Regions from separate parts of the Streptomyces sp. GbtcB7 genome, predicted to be linked through region 2. Evidence: riboswitches for the same ligand, from Rfam matches in the RefSeq annotation. Region 2 holds a riboswitch; each other region holds the start of a gene.
What was found. Region 2 has a riboswitch for cyclic di-AMP ahead of KVT44_RS42405 (C40 family peptidase). Riboswitches for the same ligand answer to the same signal wherever they lie in the genome.

Region 1 (5,275 bases), on a different contig from region 2:
ACGACGCGCACGGGCTGGGCGTCCTGGGCGACGGCGGGCGGGGCGCCCCGCAGGCCGCGGGGCTCGCGGGCGCCCCTGACGTGGTCGTGACCGCCACGCTCTCCAAGTCGTTCGGCAGCCAGGGCGGAGCCGTCCTCGGCCCCGCCCCGGTCATCGACCACCTGGTCAACGCGGCGCGCACCTTCATCTTCGACACGGGTCTCGCGCCCGCGGCGGCGGGCGCGGCTCTCGCGGCGCTCAGGCTGCTGCGCCGTGAGCCGGAGCGCGCCGCCCGGGCCCGTGAGGTGGCGACGGCGCTGCACACCCGGCTGACCGCCGAGGGCCTGGAAGCCGTACGACCGGACGCCGCCGTGGTCTCCGTGCGCGCGCCGTCCCCCGAACAGGCCGTGCGATGGGCCGCCGACTGCCGTGAAGCGGGACTCGCCGTCGGCTGCTTCCGCCCCCCGTCCGTGCCGGACGGCATCTCACGGCTGCGGCTGACCGCCCGCGCGGACCTCACCGACGCGCAGATCGAGCACGCCGTCGGCGTGATCAGTTCAGTCCGGCGACAAAGCCCTCCCAACTGGCGGGAGTGAAGAGCAGGGCGGGGCCCGCCTTGTTCTTGGAATCGCGCACAGCGACCAGTCCGGCCCAGGGTCCTGGGCCGGGGCGGGCCGTCTCGACGCAGTTGTTCATTCCCGTACTACGGCTGCTGCGCAGCCATCGCACGTCGCGGAGTGAAGTACTGGAACGTACGTACCGAGGCAGTGCAGTCATGGGGGTGCCTCCTTACGCGCCGTCACCTATCCCGGCGATGTAGTCCAACGAGTCCTCGGGCGAAAGGGCGTGGAACTGAAGGGCGTTGAAGGCCTCGGTGTAGGCCTGAAGGTCTTCTTTCCGTTCGAGATAGAGGCTACTCGTCAAGTGGTCGAGAACAACCACATCCAGATCAGTTGTGTTCGGAAATGAGAAGATAACGAAAGGCCCGGTGACGCCGATATGGGCCCCCGCGGCGAACGGCAGGACCTGAAGCCGCACTTGAGGCAGGGCGGCGGCCTCCCGTAGACGCACCAGTTGCCGAGCCATCACTTCCGGGCCGCCGACCTCGCGTTTTAACACCGCCTCGTCCAGGACCGCGGTCAGTTCCAGCGGCGGACTCGAACGCAGGACGTCCTGCCGGGCGAGGCGCACCTCGACGAGCGCGTCTAGCTTGTCGTCCTCCAGGCCGCCGACGGCGACCCGGGTCACCTCCCGTGCGTACTCGGGCGTCTGGAGCAGTCCGGGTACCACCGAGGTCTCCAGCGTGCGCATGCCGCTGGCCTGGGACTCCAGACTGATGAAGTCGCGGTACGTGGGCGGCAGGACCCCGCGGTAGGCGTGCCACCAGTGATGGCGACCGTTGCCCTCGGAGCCCGCCAGGCCCACCAGGAGCTCCCGTAACTCGTGCTCCGTGACGGCGTAGGCGTCCAACAGGCGCTCCACGTCGGCCGGTTTCACCCCACTGATACCGGTCTCGATCCGGCTCACCTTCGACTGGTGCCAGCCGACGAGACGGGCCGCCTCACCACTGGTGAGACCCACACCGGCGCGCAGCGCGCGCAGTTCGGCACCGAGCTTGCGGCGGCGCACCGCGGGACCGTGCTGCATGGGCGTACTCCTTACTCCTTCCGAGCCGCCCAAATACGCTCCGCCGTCGCAGAGTTCACCGCATCGAGCGACAGATATATGCATATCTCGGTGGATCGCACCCGTGACCGTCCCAGTGATGGCAGTCTGGCGCGAAGCACCAGTCCGGGACCGTACTCGAACCATCCGCTCCGTGTCGGACTCCGGTCCCGTGGGAAAGGGACGACGTCGCCATGGCAGATCACCAGGAAGCATCCGTCACTCTGCCGAGCGATCCCGCCTCGGTCTCCGCGGCCCGGAATTTCGTCGCCGATGTGTTGGCCGAATGGGGCCTGCCGTGCGACGCCGAAGTCGCGGACACCGTACGCCTGATCGTGTCAGAACTAGCCACCAACGCCGTCCAACACACTTTCGGGCAGTCGCCCACCTTCACGGTGGACGTCCGCCTCGACCGAGACGAACACCTGCGGATCGGCGTTACCGACAGCCATCCGCGCTTTCCCAAACGTCTGCCCGCCGCCGTTCAGCAGGACAACGGGCGCGGCATGGTGATCATCCGCTGGCTGACCGCCGAATGCGGCGGCAGACTCGTCGTCCGGCCCACCCGCGAGGGCGGCAAGACGGTCGCCATCGAGCTGCCCTGGACGGTGCCGGCCCAGCCGGTGACGGCCGGCGGCCCACAAGAGCCCTGAGGAGCGGCTCAGTTGTCGTGTCTGCCCTGTCCGGCGCCTCGCGGCGGGGCCTGGAAGGCCTCGGCCGCCGGCGCCGACCGGTCCCCGGTCCGATGGACGACGGAGATCGTACGGCGCGGATCTCCCGGTCCCGGCAACCGCGGCCCCACCGGAGCCACCGCCGTCCCGGCCACCATCTCCGTTACGACCGCGCTGTCCGGCCGTTCGGCCGGCGGCAGCCGCGGCCGACCGCCCGCGTGGGCGCTGCCGCTGCTCGGCGGCGCCTGCGTGCTCCGGACTCGGCGTACGGACGCTGCGGTCGCTGGGCAGGGCCCAGGAGACCGGAGCGAGACCGAGCCGATGGCGTCCGGCGCCCGCCCGCTGCGGCAGGGGTCCGTCACCCACGCGCTCGACCCGAAGGCGCCGGTCACCTTCCTCGGTCCGCTGCCGCGGTTCGTGCCCGCGGGCAGTCAGGCGATGAGCGCGCTCACGGTTCTCGGTCCGGTGCTTCTTTCGGAGCCGTCGCTCCGCCGACGACGGCACGGTGCACCAGGCCCGGCAGGAGGCCCCACAGCGCCACACAGACGAGCAGGGTGCCCGCGCCCGAGGCGATCCCGGCGGCGCGTCCCAGCGCGACATCCACGACGAGCAGCACCGATCCCGTCAGCGCCAGCATGAGCACACCCATCCCGACCGTGGCCAGGACGGAGGAGACCCGCACGATGGTCGGCTTCGCGCCCTGCCGGAACAGCGACCTGTGCAGCGCGGCTGGCGCCGTGAAGAGCGCGGCGGCCACCACGGCCAGCAGGAGGGTGGTGACGTACGTGGCGCGCTGCACCGTGTCGAGGGACGGGAAGCGCGGGGTGAACGCCAGCGTCAGCAGGAACGCGAAGAGGATCTGCACACCGGTCTGCGTGACGCGCAGCTCCTGGAGCAGTTCGCCGAAGTTGCGATCGGCGCGCTCGAGGGGCGTCTCGTTCCGTTCCTCGGGGGAAGGTCGCTCAGCCATGCTGAACGAGTAACCGGTTCGTCCGCTTTTCACGCCCGGGGGGTGGAACCCCGAGGGGGTGCCGGCCGGCGGCACCCCCTCGGGCAGGTCAGCTGACCCGGCCGTACCAGACGCTCTTCGTCCAGATCTTCTGCAGCTTCACGACCTCCCCTGTCTTCGGGGAGTGCCAGATCTTTCCCTTCCCGGCGTAGATGCCGACGTGGTACACGTTCCGGCCCGAGTGGAAGAACACCAGGTCTCCGGCCTTGCGGTGGGATGCGGAGATGTGGTGCGTCTTGTTGTACTGCGCCGCGGCCGTACGAGGCAGCGTCTTGCCCGCCTTCTTGTACGAGTAGAGCGTGAGCCCGGAGCAGTCGAAGCGGCGTGGCCCGGCGGCACCGTACTGGTACGGGGAGCCCTTCTTGGAAGCCGCGACCTGAAGTGCCCTCGTCGCCAACGTGGCCGCTTCGGCGTCGGATGCGACGCCAGGAACCACAAGGCTGCCGCCCACGGCGGCGATGGTGAGCGCCGAGGCCGTACCGGCCCGGGTCCACAGCGACGGGACACGATTGAGCGCAGTCATGCGCAACCCTTCGTCAGCCGCCTGTGAAGGATGACCTGTCGGATTCGGGCTGGCGAAGTAGCCCGGCCGCTTGCGCGGCTTCACCCCAAGGACCGCCCGGATCTCTCCGGCGACCCGTCTTGCTGGGTCCTCCACTCCTGCCGATGCACTTCTGTCGACCGGTCATCCGGGCAGCGGCAGGACTCGGCGTCCGCCCGGACCGCCCCGCCGCTGTGGCGGGGGCTTGTCGTCGGAAGGGATCTTCACGCATAGCGGTCGGAAAATCCGAGCGGAACTGGCGATTTGTGGGGTTACTCACCACTCACCCGTTCGGGTGGACGACCCCCTGTTCGGGCGATGTTGGGGACACCGACGACGCGCCCACCAGCACCGGAGCGTCTCATTCCGCCTCCGGGCCAAGCGTGTTGCGCAACTTTTTCGGTTCCCCGAAGGGGTCTGTGACTACTCCATCAGGGGGTACGCCATTTGGTCCGTTTGAACCCCGGGCCGGACGCCTCGCCGACTCGGCGCGCACCGCGACCCGGGTGTGGAGGTGTCAATTGTCGGCGTCGGGTGGCAGCGTGACGCGGGCAGCCCGCCGCTCACCGTCGAGGACGCGCAGAGCCTGCGCCAGCGTCGGCGCGTGCACCTCGCTCTCGCCGCGCTGGTGCATCAGCGCGAGGGCGTCCCGCAGCTCGGTGGCCTTGGCGACCAGCGCCTGGGCGGCACGCAGTCCGCGGTAGGTGTCTCCGGGCCTGGCCGGGTTGATACGGCCCAGCAGGTCGACCACGTCGAGGTAACGGTCGATCAGTTCGGCCTCGGCTCGCGTCAGCGCGGGCAGCGGGGGCAGTTCGGGCACCATCGGCGGATCACCTCGCGTCGGGTGTGGCGTTCCTCGCACCGGGCGCGGTGCGCGAGGTCTTGCGGCTGGGGATGATCCCGTCCACCAGTCCGTACGCCAACGCGGCCTGAGCGTCCAGGATCTTGTCCCGCTCGATGTCGGCGGCGACCTGTTCAGAACTCTGCCCCGTGTGCCGTACGAGCATGTCCTCCAGCAGCCTCCGAGTGCGCATCAACTCCTCGGCCTGGAGGGCCAGATCGCTCGCCTGTCCCTGTACTGGCTCGGGAAGTGACGGCTGGTGGATCAGCACCCGGGCCCCCGGCAGCGCGAACCGCTTGCCCGGCGCGCCGCCGGCCAGCAGCACGGCGGCGGCCGACGCGGCCTGCCCCAGGCAGGTGGTCTCCACGTCGCAGCTGACGAACTGCATCGTGTCGTAGATCGCCGTCATCGCGCTGAACGAGCCGCCGGGGGAGTTGATGTACAGCGCGATGTCCTGGTCCGGAGCCAGGTATTCGAGGTGCATGAACTGCGCCATCACGTCGTTCGCCGAGGTGTCGTCGATCGGCGTCCCGAGGAACACGATCCGCTCGTCGAGCAGCTTCGAGTAC
Region 2 (5,275 bases):
ACGCCGTCGCCGGGCGCCAAGCTGCCGCCCCGTAGAACTACAGCTTCTCCACCGGCGCGTACCGCAGCAGCAACCGCTTCGGCTTCGCCTCGCCGAAGTCGACCGTCGCCTCCGCGTTCGCACCCGTTCCCTTCACGCCGACCACGGTGCCCAGGCCGAACTGGTCATGGGTGACCCGGTCGCCGACCGCGAGCGAGACCACCGGCTTCTCGGAGATCCCGCGGCGTGTCGCGAAGCCGGAGGCGCCGGACGCCGCGGACCGCGAACGCGAGGACGACAGCGAGGCAGCCACACCGGAGACGGGCCCCGAGGGCATGGGAGCGGTCGCGCCGGTGCGCTTCCACTCCAGGTGCGTCTCCGGGATCTCCTCCAGGAAACGGGACGGCGGGTTGTACGAGGGCTGGCCCCAGGCGCTGCGCATGGACGAACGGGTGAGGTACAGCCGCTCCCGCGCGCGCGTGATGCCTACATACGCGAGGCGCCGCTCCTCCTCCAGCTCCTTGACCTGTCCCAGCGCGCGCATGTGCGGGAAGACGCCGTCCTCCATGCCGGTGAGGAAGACGACCGGGAACTCCAGGCCCTTGGCGGTGTGGAGGGTCATCAGCGTGATGACGCCGTTGCCGTCCTCCTCGTCCGGGATCTGGTCGGAGTCGGCGACGAGCGCGACACGCTCCAGGAACGCGGAGAGCCCACCGGACGCCGCACCAGCACCAGCAGCCGCCGCACCCGCAGCAGCGCCCGCCCCCGTGCCTTCGCCCTCGCCCTCGCCGGTCTCCTGCTCGAACTCCAGGGCCACGGCGGCGAGCTCCTGAAGGTTCTCGATCCGGGTCTCGTCCTGCGGGTCGGTCGAGGCCTGCAGCTCGGCGAGGTAGCCGGTGCGCTCGAGGACCGCCTCCAGGACGGTCGCCGGGCCCGCGCCGGACTCGACGATCGTGCGGAGGTCCTCCATGAGCGTGTTGAACCGCTTCACGGCGTTCGTCGACCGCGCCGCCATCCCGTACGCCTCGTCGACGCGGCGCAGCGCCTGCGGGAAGCTGATCTTCTCGCGCTGCGAGAGCGCGTCGATCATGGCCTCGGCGCGCTCGCCGATGCCGCGCTTGGGAACGTTCAGAATGCGGCGCAGCGGGACCGAGTCCTCGGGGTTGGCCAGGACCCTGAGGTACGCGAGGACGTCCCGGACCTCCTTGCGCTCGTAGAAGCGGACGCCGCCGACGACCTTGTAGGGCAGGCCGACGCGGATGAAGACCTCTTCGAAGACACGGGACTGGGCGTTCGTCCGGTAGAAGACGGCGACGTCGCCCGCCCTGGCCTCGCCCGCGTCGGTGAGACGGTCTATCTCGTCGGCGACGAACTGGGCCTCGTCGTGCTCGGTGTCGGCGACATAGCCGGTGATGTTCGAACCGGCGCCCGCGTTGGTCCACAGGTTCTTGGGGCGGCGGGACTCGTTGCGCTCGATGACCGCGTTCGCGGCGGTCAGGATCGTCTGGGTGGAGCGGTAGTTCTGCTCCAGCAGGATCGTCGTCGCGTCCGGGTAGTCCTCCTCGAACTGGAGGATGTTGCGGATGGTCGCCCCGCGGAAGGCGTAGATCGACTGGTCGGCGTCGCCCACGACGCACAGCTCGGCGGGCTCGAGCTCGCCCTCGGCGGGCGGCACGTCCTCGGGCCGGTCACCGGCGACCGGGCCGACGAGCTCCCTGACCAGGGCGTACTGCGCGTGGTTCGTGTCCTGGTACTCGTCGACCAGGACGTGGCGGAAGCGGCGCCGGTAGTGCTCGGCGACGTCCGGGAAGGCGCGCAGCAGGTTGACCGTGGTCATGATCAGGTCGTCGAAGTCGAGCGCGTTGGCCTCGCGCAGCCGCGACTGGTACATCGCGTAGGCCTGGGCGAGGGTCTTCTCGAAGCCGTCGGCGGCCTGGGCGGCGAAGTCCTCCTCGTCGATCAGCTCGTTCTTCAGGTTCGAGATCTTGGCGCTGAAGGACTTGGGCGGGAAGCGCTTGGGATCGAGATCCAGATCACGGCAGACGAGCGCCATCAGCCGCTTGCTGTCGGCGGCGTCGTAGATCGAGAACGAGGAGGTGAAGCCGAACTTCTTGCTCTCGCGGCGCAGGATTCGCACACACGCGCTGTGGAAGGTCATCACCCACATCGCGTTCGCGCGCGGGCCGACGAGCTGCTCGACGCGCTCCTTCATCTCGCCCGCGGCCTTGTTCGTGAAGGTGATCGCGAGGATCTGGCCGGGGTGGACATGGCGCTCGCCCAGCAGATGGGCGATGCGGTGGGTGAGCACCCGGGTCTTGCCGGAGCCCGCGCCGGCCACGATGAGCAGCGGGGAGCCGGAGTGCACCACGGCCGCGCGCTGGTTCTCGTTCAACCCGTCCAGCAGGGCCGCCGGGTCCACGGCGGGGCGGTGCGCGCCGTCGCGGTAGTAGGCGTCCCGGCTCGCGGGCACGTCGAAGCGGCCGCCGAACAGGTCGTCCGGAAGCGGCTCCGGCGCCCCGTCCTCGGGCGGCGGCGGGGGCTCTTCCTCGTGGGCCCCGGAAGGCTGGAGGTCCGCCAGAAAGCTGTCATCAAAGAGGCTGCTCATCGCTCTCCGAGTCTAGGCGGCCCCACTGACAACCCGCGGCCACCCTGGAAACCCGACCGGTTTTTCCGCGACCGCGCATGATCGCTTTCCGTGACCGCGCATGATCTCTTTCCGTCGCCCTTTCCGCCGCGGACGCCGTCACCGTTCAGGATCGTTTCATTACGGTCAGCCACAGTCAGTCCCGATCAATGGCCCTCAGGATCAAGGTCACAAAAATGTATCGGGCATATCGCACATCAAACTTCACAGAACACTTATGAGTTGGCTAGCGTGCCGGGCAGGCCGCTCGACCCAACCGGCGAACATCGCCGGGCCGTGCGGCCTCCGCCGAGTCCGGTGCGCCGTACGGCAGCCGGAGCCGGGGACCCAACCGACCTTGGGGTGAATCGGTCCAACTGTCCGCTGGGACAAGGACCGTAGGGCAAACCTTCCGGAATCACCCGCCCGAACCCGACAGCTAACTCGGTAGGCGGAAGACGGAAGGAGTCGCCTCTCTTGGCGTCGCATCGCAAGTGGAGTCCTACGGGTACGCGCATAGCGGGTATACGGACCCCCGCCCTCGCCACGGCGGCCCTCACCTCCGTGGCCCTGCTCTCCCAGACGGCGAACGCCGCGCCCTCGGCCGACTCCAAGCCGAGCATCGAAGAGGTCGAGAAGAAGGTAGACGACCTCTACCACCAGGCCGAGGCGGCGACCGAGAAGTACAACGCGACCAGGGAGAAGACCGCGCAGCAGCGCAAGCGCGTCGACTCCCTCCTCGACGACGTGGCCCAGCGCACCGAGAAGCTCAACACCGCGCGCGAGGAGCTGGGTTCGTTCGCCGCGGCGCAGTACCGCACCGGTGCCTCCGCCCCCGACACCGCGACCCTCCTGCTGGCCGACAATCCGCAGGACTACTTCGACCAGACCCAGCTGATGGACCGGCTGACCAGCCGCCAGAAGGTGGCCGTCGACGACTACATCACCGAGCAGGCCGCCACCACCAAGAAGCGCGCGGAGGCCTCCCAGAGCCTGCAGACGCTCACCACGACGCAGAGCGCGCTGAAGACGTCCAAGGCCGACGTGCAGCGCAAGCTCGCCGAGGCGCGCGACCTGCTCTCGAAGCTGACCGCCGAGGAGAAGGCGCGGCTCGCGGCGATCGAGAAGAAGAAGCAGGAAGCGGCCGACCGCAAGGCGGCTGAGCTGGCGCAGCAGCAGGCCGCGGCGGAGAAGAAGGCCCAGGAGGCGGCCGCCCAGCAGCAGACGACCTCCGCGACCACCGGCACCACCGGGACCACCGGGAGTTCGGCCACCGACTCCTCGTACACCGCCAAGGCCGACAAGGCCCTCGCCTTCGCCCGCACCCAGATCGGCAAGCCGTACGTCTGGGGCGCGACCGGGCCCGGCTCCTACGACTGCTCCGGCCTCACCCAGGCCGCCTGGAAGGCCGCGGGCGTCGATCTCCCGCGTACCACCTGGGACCAGGTCAACGCGGGCACGACGGTGCCGCTCTCCGACATCAAGCCCGGTGACCTCGTCTTCTTCTACGACGACATCAGCCACGTCGGCCTCTACATCGGCAACGGCATGATGATCCACGCCCCCAAGCCGGGCGCGTACGTCCGCGAGGAGTCGATCTTCTACGGCGGCGAGTCGATCATCCACAGCGTGGTGCGTCCGGCCTAACGCCTCGACGCCCGCCGCGCGCGCGTGGGGCTCATCGAGCTCCACGCGCGCGTGGCCCGCCGCCAACCCGCTCGAAGGTCCTTAGCATCGGGCCCATGTCAGCCATCTCCCCGCCCGGCACCCGGTGGACCGGCCTGCGCACCTGGTGGGCGCAGAGTCCGCCGGGCGCCGGAGCCGCGATCCTGGCCACCGGCATCATCTCGATCGGGCTGGAGCAGACCGGCTACGAGATCCTGTCCCGGATCGTGCTGGCCCTCGCGGCCGTCGGCTGGCTCGGGCTCGCCGCGGCCTTCGTCGTACGGCTGCTGCGGGAGCGGGAGCGATGGCTGACGGAGGCCGGTACACCGAGCGCGCTCACCGCGGTCGCGGCGACCACCGTGCTCGGCACGCGGCTGGTCACGCTGGGGTGGGAGGTGTCGGCCGAGGCCCTGCTCGCCCTGTCGGCGGCGCTCTGGCCGGGGCTGCTCCTCCTGGTCGTACGGCAATGGCGGCCCCGCATGCCCGGAGCGGTGTTCCTCGGCTGTGTGGCCACGCAGGGGCTCGCGGTGCTGGGCGCGACGCTCGCCGCCGCGACGCACACGGACTGGCTCGCGCACACCGCGCTGGTGCTGTTCTGGCTGGGGCTCGTGCTCTACGCGGCGGCGCTGTTCTACTTCGACTACCGCGAGGTCGCCACGGGCGCCGGGGACCAGTGGGTCGCGGGCGGCGCGCTCGCCATCTCGGCGCTGGCGGGGTCGAAGCTGATCCTCGCGTACCAGGCGAACATCTACCTGTGGAACAACGACGACAACGGCGTGCTGCGCTGGGTGACCGAGGCGCTGCTCGTGCTCGTCCTCGGCTCGTACTGCGTGCTGGCCGTGGCGGAGGCCCTGTGGCCCCGACCGCGCTACGACGTGCTGCGCTGGGCGACCGTGTTCCCGCTGGGGATGACGGCGGTGGCGGCGCTGTCGGTCGCGGCCGCCATCGGCGTCGGTTGGCTCAGGGGGCTCGGGCAGGTGCTGCTGTGGATCTCGGTCGCGGCGTGGC
Region 3 (5,275 bases), on a different contig from region 2:
ACGTCTTCAAGTAGTCGTATTCGGCCAGGGCGCCGCCCCGGGGCGTGGCGAAGAGGTCGTCCGGGGAGCGGACGTCGACGGCGTTCCAGAAGTTGTTGAGGTCGGAGACCCGGTCGTTGACGCCGCCCTCGGAGACCGGTGTGGCGGTGTACTCGATGACGTAGGGCCCTTCGAGCCGCTGCTTGAACCAGACCGTCGCACCGCTCGGTACGTCGATCTCCAGGACGCCGTGCGAGGCGGTGACCGTGCCGCCGTCCTGTAGTTCGGTGACCCACTGGCCGAGGCCTCGGCGGAAGCCGTCGTGGGCGATGAGCCGGCCGCGACGGTGGCGCGGCGAGGCGCTCGCGGTGGTGGCCGGGACGAGCGTCGACAGCGCGGCACCGGCGGCGAGGGTCGCGAAGGCTCTGCGGGTGGTCATGAGGTTCCTTCCGTGCGAGCGGCGGTGGTGATGGCGGGCTTCGGCACCCGCCGGGTCTCGGTGCCCAGGTAGTAGTCCGTGTACGTCGACTGGAGATAGCCCCGCACGGTCCAGCCGAGGCGATAGCCGGGGTTCTGGGCGAGCGTGTAGATACGGGTCTTCGTCGGTTCGGTGGTGGTGTACAGGCGCAGCGCGGTGTGGTCGCCGGTCTCGGCGAGGATCTCCTCGCGCCAGTCACCGAGGAGGTCGCCGTAGAACGGGGTCGCGTTGCGGGCGCCGGAGACGACACCGGCCGGGTCGAAGAGGCGCGTGCTGGTCTCGGCCTTCGGATCCCACTTGTCGACATGCGTGTAGTCGAGGAGTTCGGCGCCCTTGTCGCCGTCCCACCAGATACGGAAGTTGACGCTGGGCGTGGTCGTGGAGACCTTTCCGTCCTGGACGTTAAAGACGCCCGCGCCGGGGCGGGTGACGTCGGCGGTGGAGGTCCAGTACTCGTAGCCGGGGTGGCCGGGGTCGATGTCGGCGGCGCTGCCCCGGCCGACGTCGAGGTCGGATTCGCTCGTCGGGTCGGCCGGGTGCTCGCCGGTCACCAGGCGCTGACCGGTGTCGGCGTCGTAGTAGTACCAGGGGAAGTTCGATACGACGCCCAGTTCGGACTGCTGGATCGCGAAGCCCTCCAGGCCGGGCCGGTCGGGGTCGAGGTCAGCGATGTCGAAACGGTCGCCGTGTCCGGCACCGTCGACGACATAGCGCAGCGTGCCGTCGCTGCCCACGACGTAGTTGCCGTCGGCGATCTCGTCCTTGCCGTCCTGGTCGACGTCGACGGTCCGGATCTGGTGGAAGCTGGTGGCGCCACTGCCGGCCGGGACGACGTACTTCCAACGCCGGTTCAGATCCGTGCCGTTGAAGTCCCAGGTCTGGAAGAGGATCCGAAACGCTCCGCGTTTGGCTCCGACCCGGGTGACCAACTTCGTGACGAGGCTGGGGTGTACGCCGTCGAGGTACGCGATGCCGAAGTGCCCGCCGGAGGGACCGTCGGCGACAAGGTCGTCGGGCACGGGCTGCCGGGTGCGCTCGGTGCCCGTCTCCCCGTCGATCACCGAAATGAACTGGTCGGCGGGCGAGTTGGCGGTCACCTTCGCGCCGTCCGCGAAGCCGGTCCCGTCGGCCGTGTGCACCAGCACCTCGGCCTTGCCGTCGCCGTCGAGGTCGTACACGGTGACGTTGTCGTCGTTGCGGTAGCCGCCGATCGCCGTCGAGCCGCTGATCGCGGCGGGCGCGGGGTCGTTGGCGCCGTTCCCGCCGACCTGGGTGTACGAGCCCGGGCCGAGGTCGACGCGCCACAGCCGCGCGCCGGTGAGCGTGTACCCCTCCAGGAGGTCGGGCTTGTCGCGGGTCTGCGCGAGCCGGCTGACGACGAGTTCATAGCGTCCGTCGCCGTCGAGGTCGCCGGGCCAGGCGTGTTGCACGGTGTATCCGTCGGCGGCGGCCAGCGGAATCTCGGCGTAGCCCCGCGCGAGGTCGAGCGCCGCCGAACTCGGCTTCCGCTCATGGCCGTTGACGAGGGCACGCACGGTGTAGGTGCCGGTGCCCCGGCTGTCGTCCTGATACGTGGTCGACCGGGTGACCGGCGCCTGGTTGAGCCGCCGTCCGCCCTTGTACACGTTGAACGCGATCGCGTCCCCGTACCTCGCGTACTCCGTGCCGAGTAACCGCCAGCTCAGGAGGGTGCCCTTGCCCGAGGAGACGGCGACCAGGCCGCGGTCCAGGTTCTCCACGATCCGGCGCGGCGGCGGATGCTGTTCGGCGGCGTGCGAGGGCGCGGCGACCGGACCGGCCAGCAGCGCGGCGGCGGTGACGACGCCGAGTCTTCGAGGTCTCACGATGGCGTGCTCCTTGCGGTGGCGACGACGGCCGCGATGCCGCCGCCGAAGGCATGGAAAGCGCTTACGGAGATCACTGTGGAGTCACTCTCGCACCGTGTCGAGACCTCGTGCGCCGGTGCCACAAGACCGCAATGTGCCGATCATGAAAGGACCACGCCGGGACGCGTGGAGAAAAAACCGAGGGCCGGACCCCGCGATCGCGGGGTCCGGCCCTCGAAGACGTGAGAGGCGCGGCGGGCGTCAGCCGACGGCGACACCGTGCGAGCGCAGGTACGCGACCGGGTCCACGTCCGAGCCGTAGTTCGGGGTGGTGCGGATCTCGAAGTGCAGGTGCGGACCGGTGACGTTGCCGGTCGCGCCGGAGAGGCCGATCTGCTGGCCCTCGGTCACGGTCTGGCCCGCCGAGACGGACAGGGCGGACAGGTGGGCGTACTGCGAGTACCGGCCGTCGGCGTGCTGGATGACGACCTGGTTGCCGTACGCGCCGCCCCAGCCGGCCGATACGACGGTGCCGGCGGCTACGGCCTTGACGGTGGTGCCGGTCGGGACCACGAAGTCCACGCCGGTGTGGTAGCCGCTGGACCACATACTGCCGGCGACCTTGTAGCCGGTGCCGATGGTGGCGCCCTCTACCGGCAGGGTGTAACCGGTGTTGGTGGCGGCGGTGGCCCGGGGCGCGGCGGCCTGGGTCTTGGGCGCGTCCGCCGCGCCGGACGACTCGGTGGCCGACTGCGCCGACGACCGCGTGGACGTCTTGGCGGACGACTGCGTGGACGGCTTGGTCGACGGCTTGGCGTCGTCGGTCGACGCGGCCCTCTCGCCGATCGTGAGCTTCAGGCCGGGGTGGATCAGCGAGGGGTCGCTGCCGATGGCCTGGCGATTGTCGGAGTAGAGCTTCTGCCAGCCGCCGCTGAGGTGCTGCCGCTCGGCGATCTTGGCGAGCCAGTCGCCGACCTTCACCGAATAGGTCTTCGTCGAGGCCGTGGAGGTCGTCGCGGTCTTTTCCGAAACCGTCGCGGACTTTTGAGAAACCGTCGCGCCGGAAATAGTCGCGGTCTTTTCCGGAGTGGACGAAACCGCGGCCGTAGGCGTCACGGCATGGGCACCGGCGGCCCCCATCAGCGGCAGCGCGAGCGCGGCCCCACCGGTTCCGGCCACGGCGATCGAGCGGGAGAAACGCTGGGACTTGGGTCGGCGGTGCTTACCCTTCGCGGGCATGAAGAATTCCTCTCCGGCGCCTGCGAGGTGAGCTGTCGGGTGCGGGCTGGAGATGCCCGGCCACGCTGCTGCGCGGCTATACCCCTAGCCGTTCCGGAGACCGGAACAGGCGTGGTACCTGTGGGTCCCCCGCTCCTGCCGGTTACCGGTGGGTGTGCGGATACCGGGCGGCGGCAGGATTGGGCGTCCGTCCGGATTGAGGGCGAACGTAAGCGAGATGGGGGCGCATCGCCAACCATGTGGCTTTTCCGTGCGCGTGCCTTTCTTGATCCATGCCGGAATTCCGGTCACCCTCCGTGGACAATGATCTCCCCCGCCTCTCAATCCGCCCGGAAATTCGGGCGGATCGAGAAAGCGGGCCCGCAACGCATCGTCACGAATATGACGCTGCTCACGCACGTCACACCACGGTCCCTCATTCCAGGGCCAGTTGGAATTAAGGCATCAATAAGGACAGAACGCTCACATGCGACGCAGTCGGATAACTGTCGCATCGAAGTCCCCGCGCAGCCCCGTCCGCAGCCCGTGATGCAACAGCACCGCACCTCGGTGCACTTCGCCCGTTTCACGGCATTCGTACGCCGCGCTCGGATCGAGCCCGCGCAACCGGAGCGGGGCGACCGGCTCGCCGTGACGCTGCGCCTGGAGCAGGGCGAGGACGACGGTCTCGTCGCCGTGGACGTACTGCACGGCGCTCAGCGCGCCCTCCGGAGGTCGCAGCCGGTAGAGGTCGCCGCGCTGCACGACCGGCCTGATCTCCTTGTAGAGGTCCACCCACTCCCGCGCCTCGACGAGCTCCGCCTCGCTCCAGTCGGCCAGGTCACCGCCGACCCCGAGTACCCCGGCCATGGCGCTCACGAACCGGAAGCGCAGCGAGCTGATCCGACCGTTGAGCTGCGCGTTCGGACTGTCCGTGACCCAGGCGGCCATGATCCGGGCCGGGTGGATCTGGCTGAAGCCGTGTTGGATGGCGAGCCGGTCGAGCGGGTCGGTGTTGTCGGAGGTCCACACCTGGTCCGTACGCGCCATGACGCCGAGGTCGATCCGGCCGCCGCCGCCCGAGCAGGACTCGAAGGCGACCCCGGGGTGCTCGGCGCGCAGCCGGTCCAGGAGCCCGTACAGGGCCTCCACGTGCTCGACCCACAGCTTCTGCGGGTACGGCTCACCAGGCCAACCGGCGTCCGTGAAGCAGCGGTTGAAGTCCCACTTCACATAGTCGATCGGGGCGCTCGAGAGCAGAGTGTCGAGCTGCTCCCACAGGTACTCCTGGACATCCGGACGGGCGAGGTTGAGTACGAGCTGGTTGCGGAACTCCGTCCTGGTCCGCCCCGGCTGGAACTGCACCCAGTCGGGGTGCGCGCGGTACAGCTCGCTGTCCGGATTGACCATCTCCGGCTCGACCCAGATCCCGAACTGCATGCCGAGCGCGTGCACGTCGTCGGCGAGCGGCTTCAGCCCCTGCGGGAAGCGGTCCGGGTTGGGGGTCCAGTCGCCGAGCCCGGCGCGGTCGCTCGTCCGTGCGCCGAACCAGCCGTCGTCGACGACGAACAGCTCGACGCCCATCTCCGCGGCCCGCCGGGCCAGCTCCCGCTGCCGTTCCTCGGAGATGTCGAAGTGGGTGGCCTCCCAGGAGTTGAAGAGCACCGGCCGGTCCTGGTCCGCGTCCGGGATCACGAACGCCCGCTGGTACGCGTGCCATGTCCGGCTCGCCGCGCCGAAGCCGCCGTCGCTCCACAGCCCCGCGAAGACGGGG

Region 1: linked by a shared signal. The riboswitch ahead of KVT44_RS14185 (C40 family peptidase) and the one ahead of KVT44_RS42405 (C40 family peptidase) in region 2 are both predicted to bind cyclic di-AMP.
Region 3: linked by a shared signal. The riboswitch ahead of KVT44_RS37700 (M23 family metallopeptidase) and the one ahead of KVT44_RS42405 (C40 family peptidase) in region 2 are both predicted to bind cyclic di-AMP.

The regions. Positions count from the first base shown of each region.
Region 1 is NZ_JAGXJM010000007.1:168,520-173,794, reverse strand. It holds gene KVT44_RS14210 (8-amino-7-oxononanoate synthase) at 1-575, shown strand, start outside; gene KVT44_RS14205 (DUF397 domain-containing protein) at 532-756, opposite strand; gene KVT44_RS14200 (helix-turn-helix transcriptional regulator) at 769-1,626, opposite strand; gene KVT44_RS14195 (ATP-binding protein) at 1,839-2,297, shown strand; gene KVT44_RS14190 (DUF6328 family protein) at 2,764-3,285, opposite strand; gene KVT44_RS14185 (C40 family peptidase) at 3,374-3,847, opposite strand; cyclic di-AMP (ydaO/yuaA leader) riboswitch at 3,851-4,036, opposite strand; gene KVT44_RS14180 (hypothetical protein) at 4,383-4,688, opposite strand; gene KVT44_RS14175 (ATP-dependent Clp protease proteolytic subunit) at 4,696-5,275, opposite strand, start outside.
Region 2 is NZ_JAGXJM010000036.1:18,147-23,421, forward strand. It holds gene pcrA (DNA helicase PcrA) at 38-2,584, opposite strand; cyclic di-AMP (ydaO/yuaA leader) riboswitch at 2,900-3,072, shown strand; gene KVT44_RS42405 (C40 family peptidase) at 3,080-4,249, shown strand; gene KVT44_RS42410 (tellurite resistance/C4-dicarboxylate transporter family protein) at 4,345-5,275, shown strand, end outside.
Region 3 is NZ_JAGXJM010000028.1:141,083-146,357, reverse strand. It holds gene KVT44_RS37710 (DUF6250 domain-containing protein) at 1-418, opposite strand, end outside; gene KVT44_RS37705 (hypothetical protein) at 415-2,301, opposite strand; gene KVT44_RS37700 (M23 family metallopeptidase) at 2,545-3,522, opposite strand; cyclic di-AMP (ydaO/yuaA leader) riboswitch at 3,525-3,683, opposite strand; gene KVT44_RS37695 (alpha-galactosidase) at 3,985-5,275, opposite strand, start outside.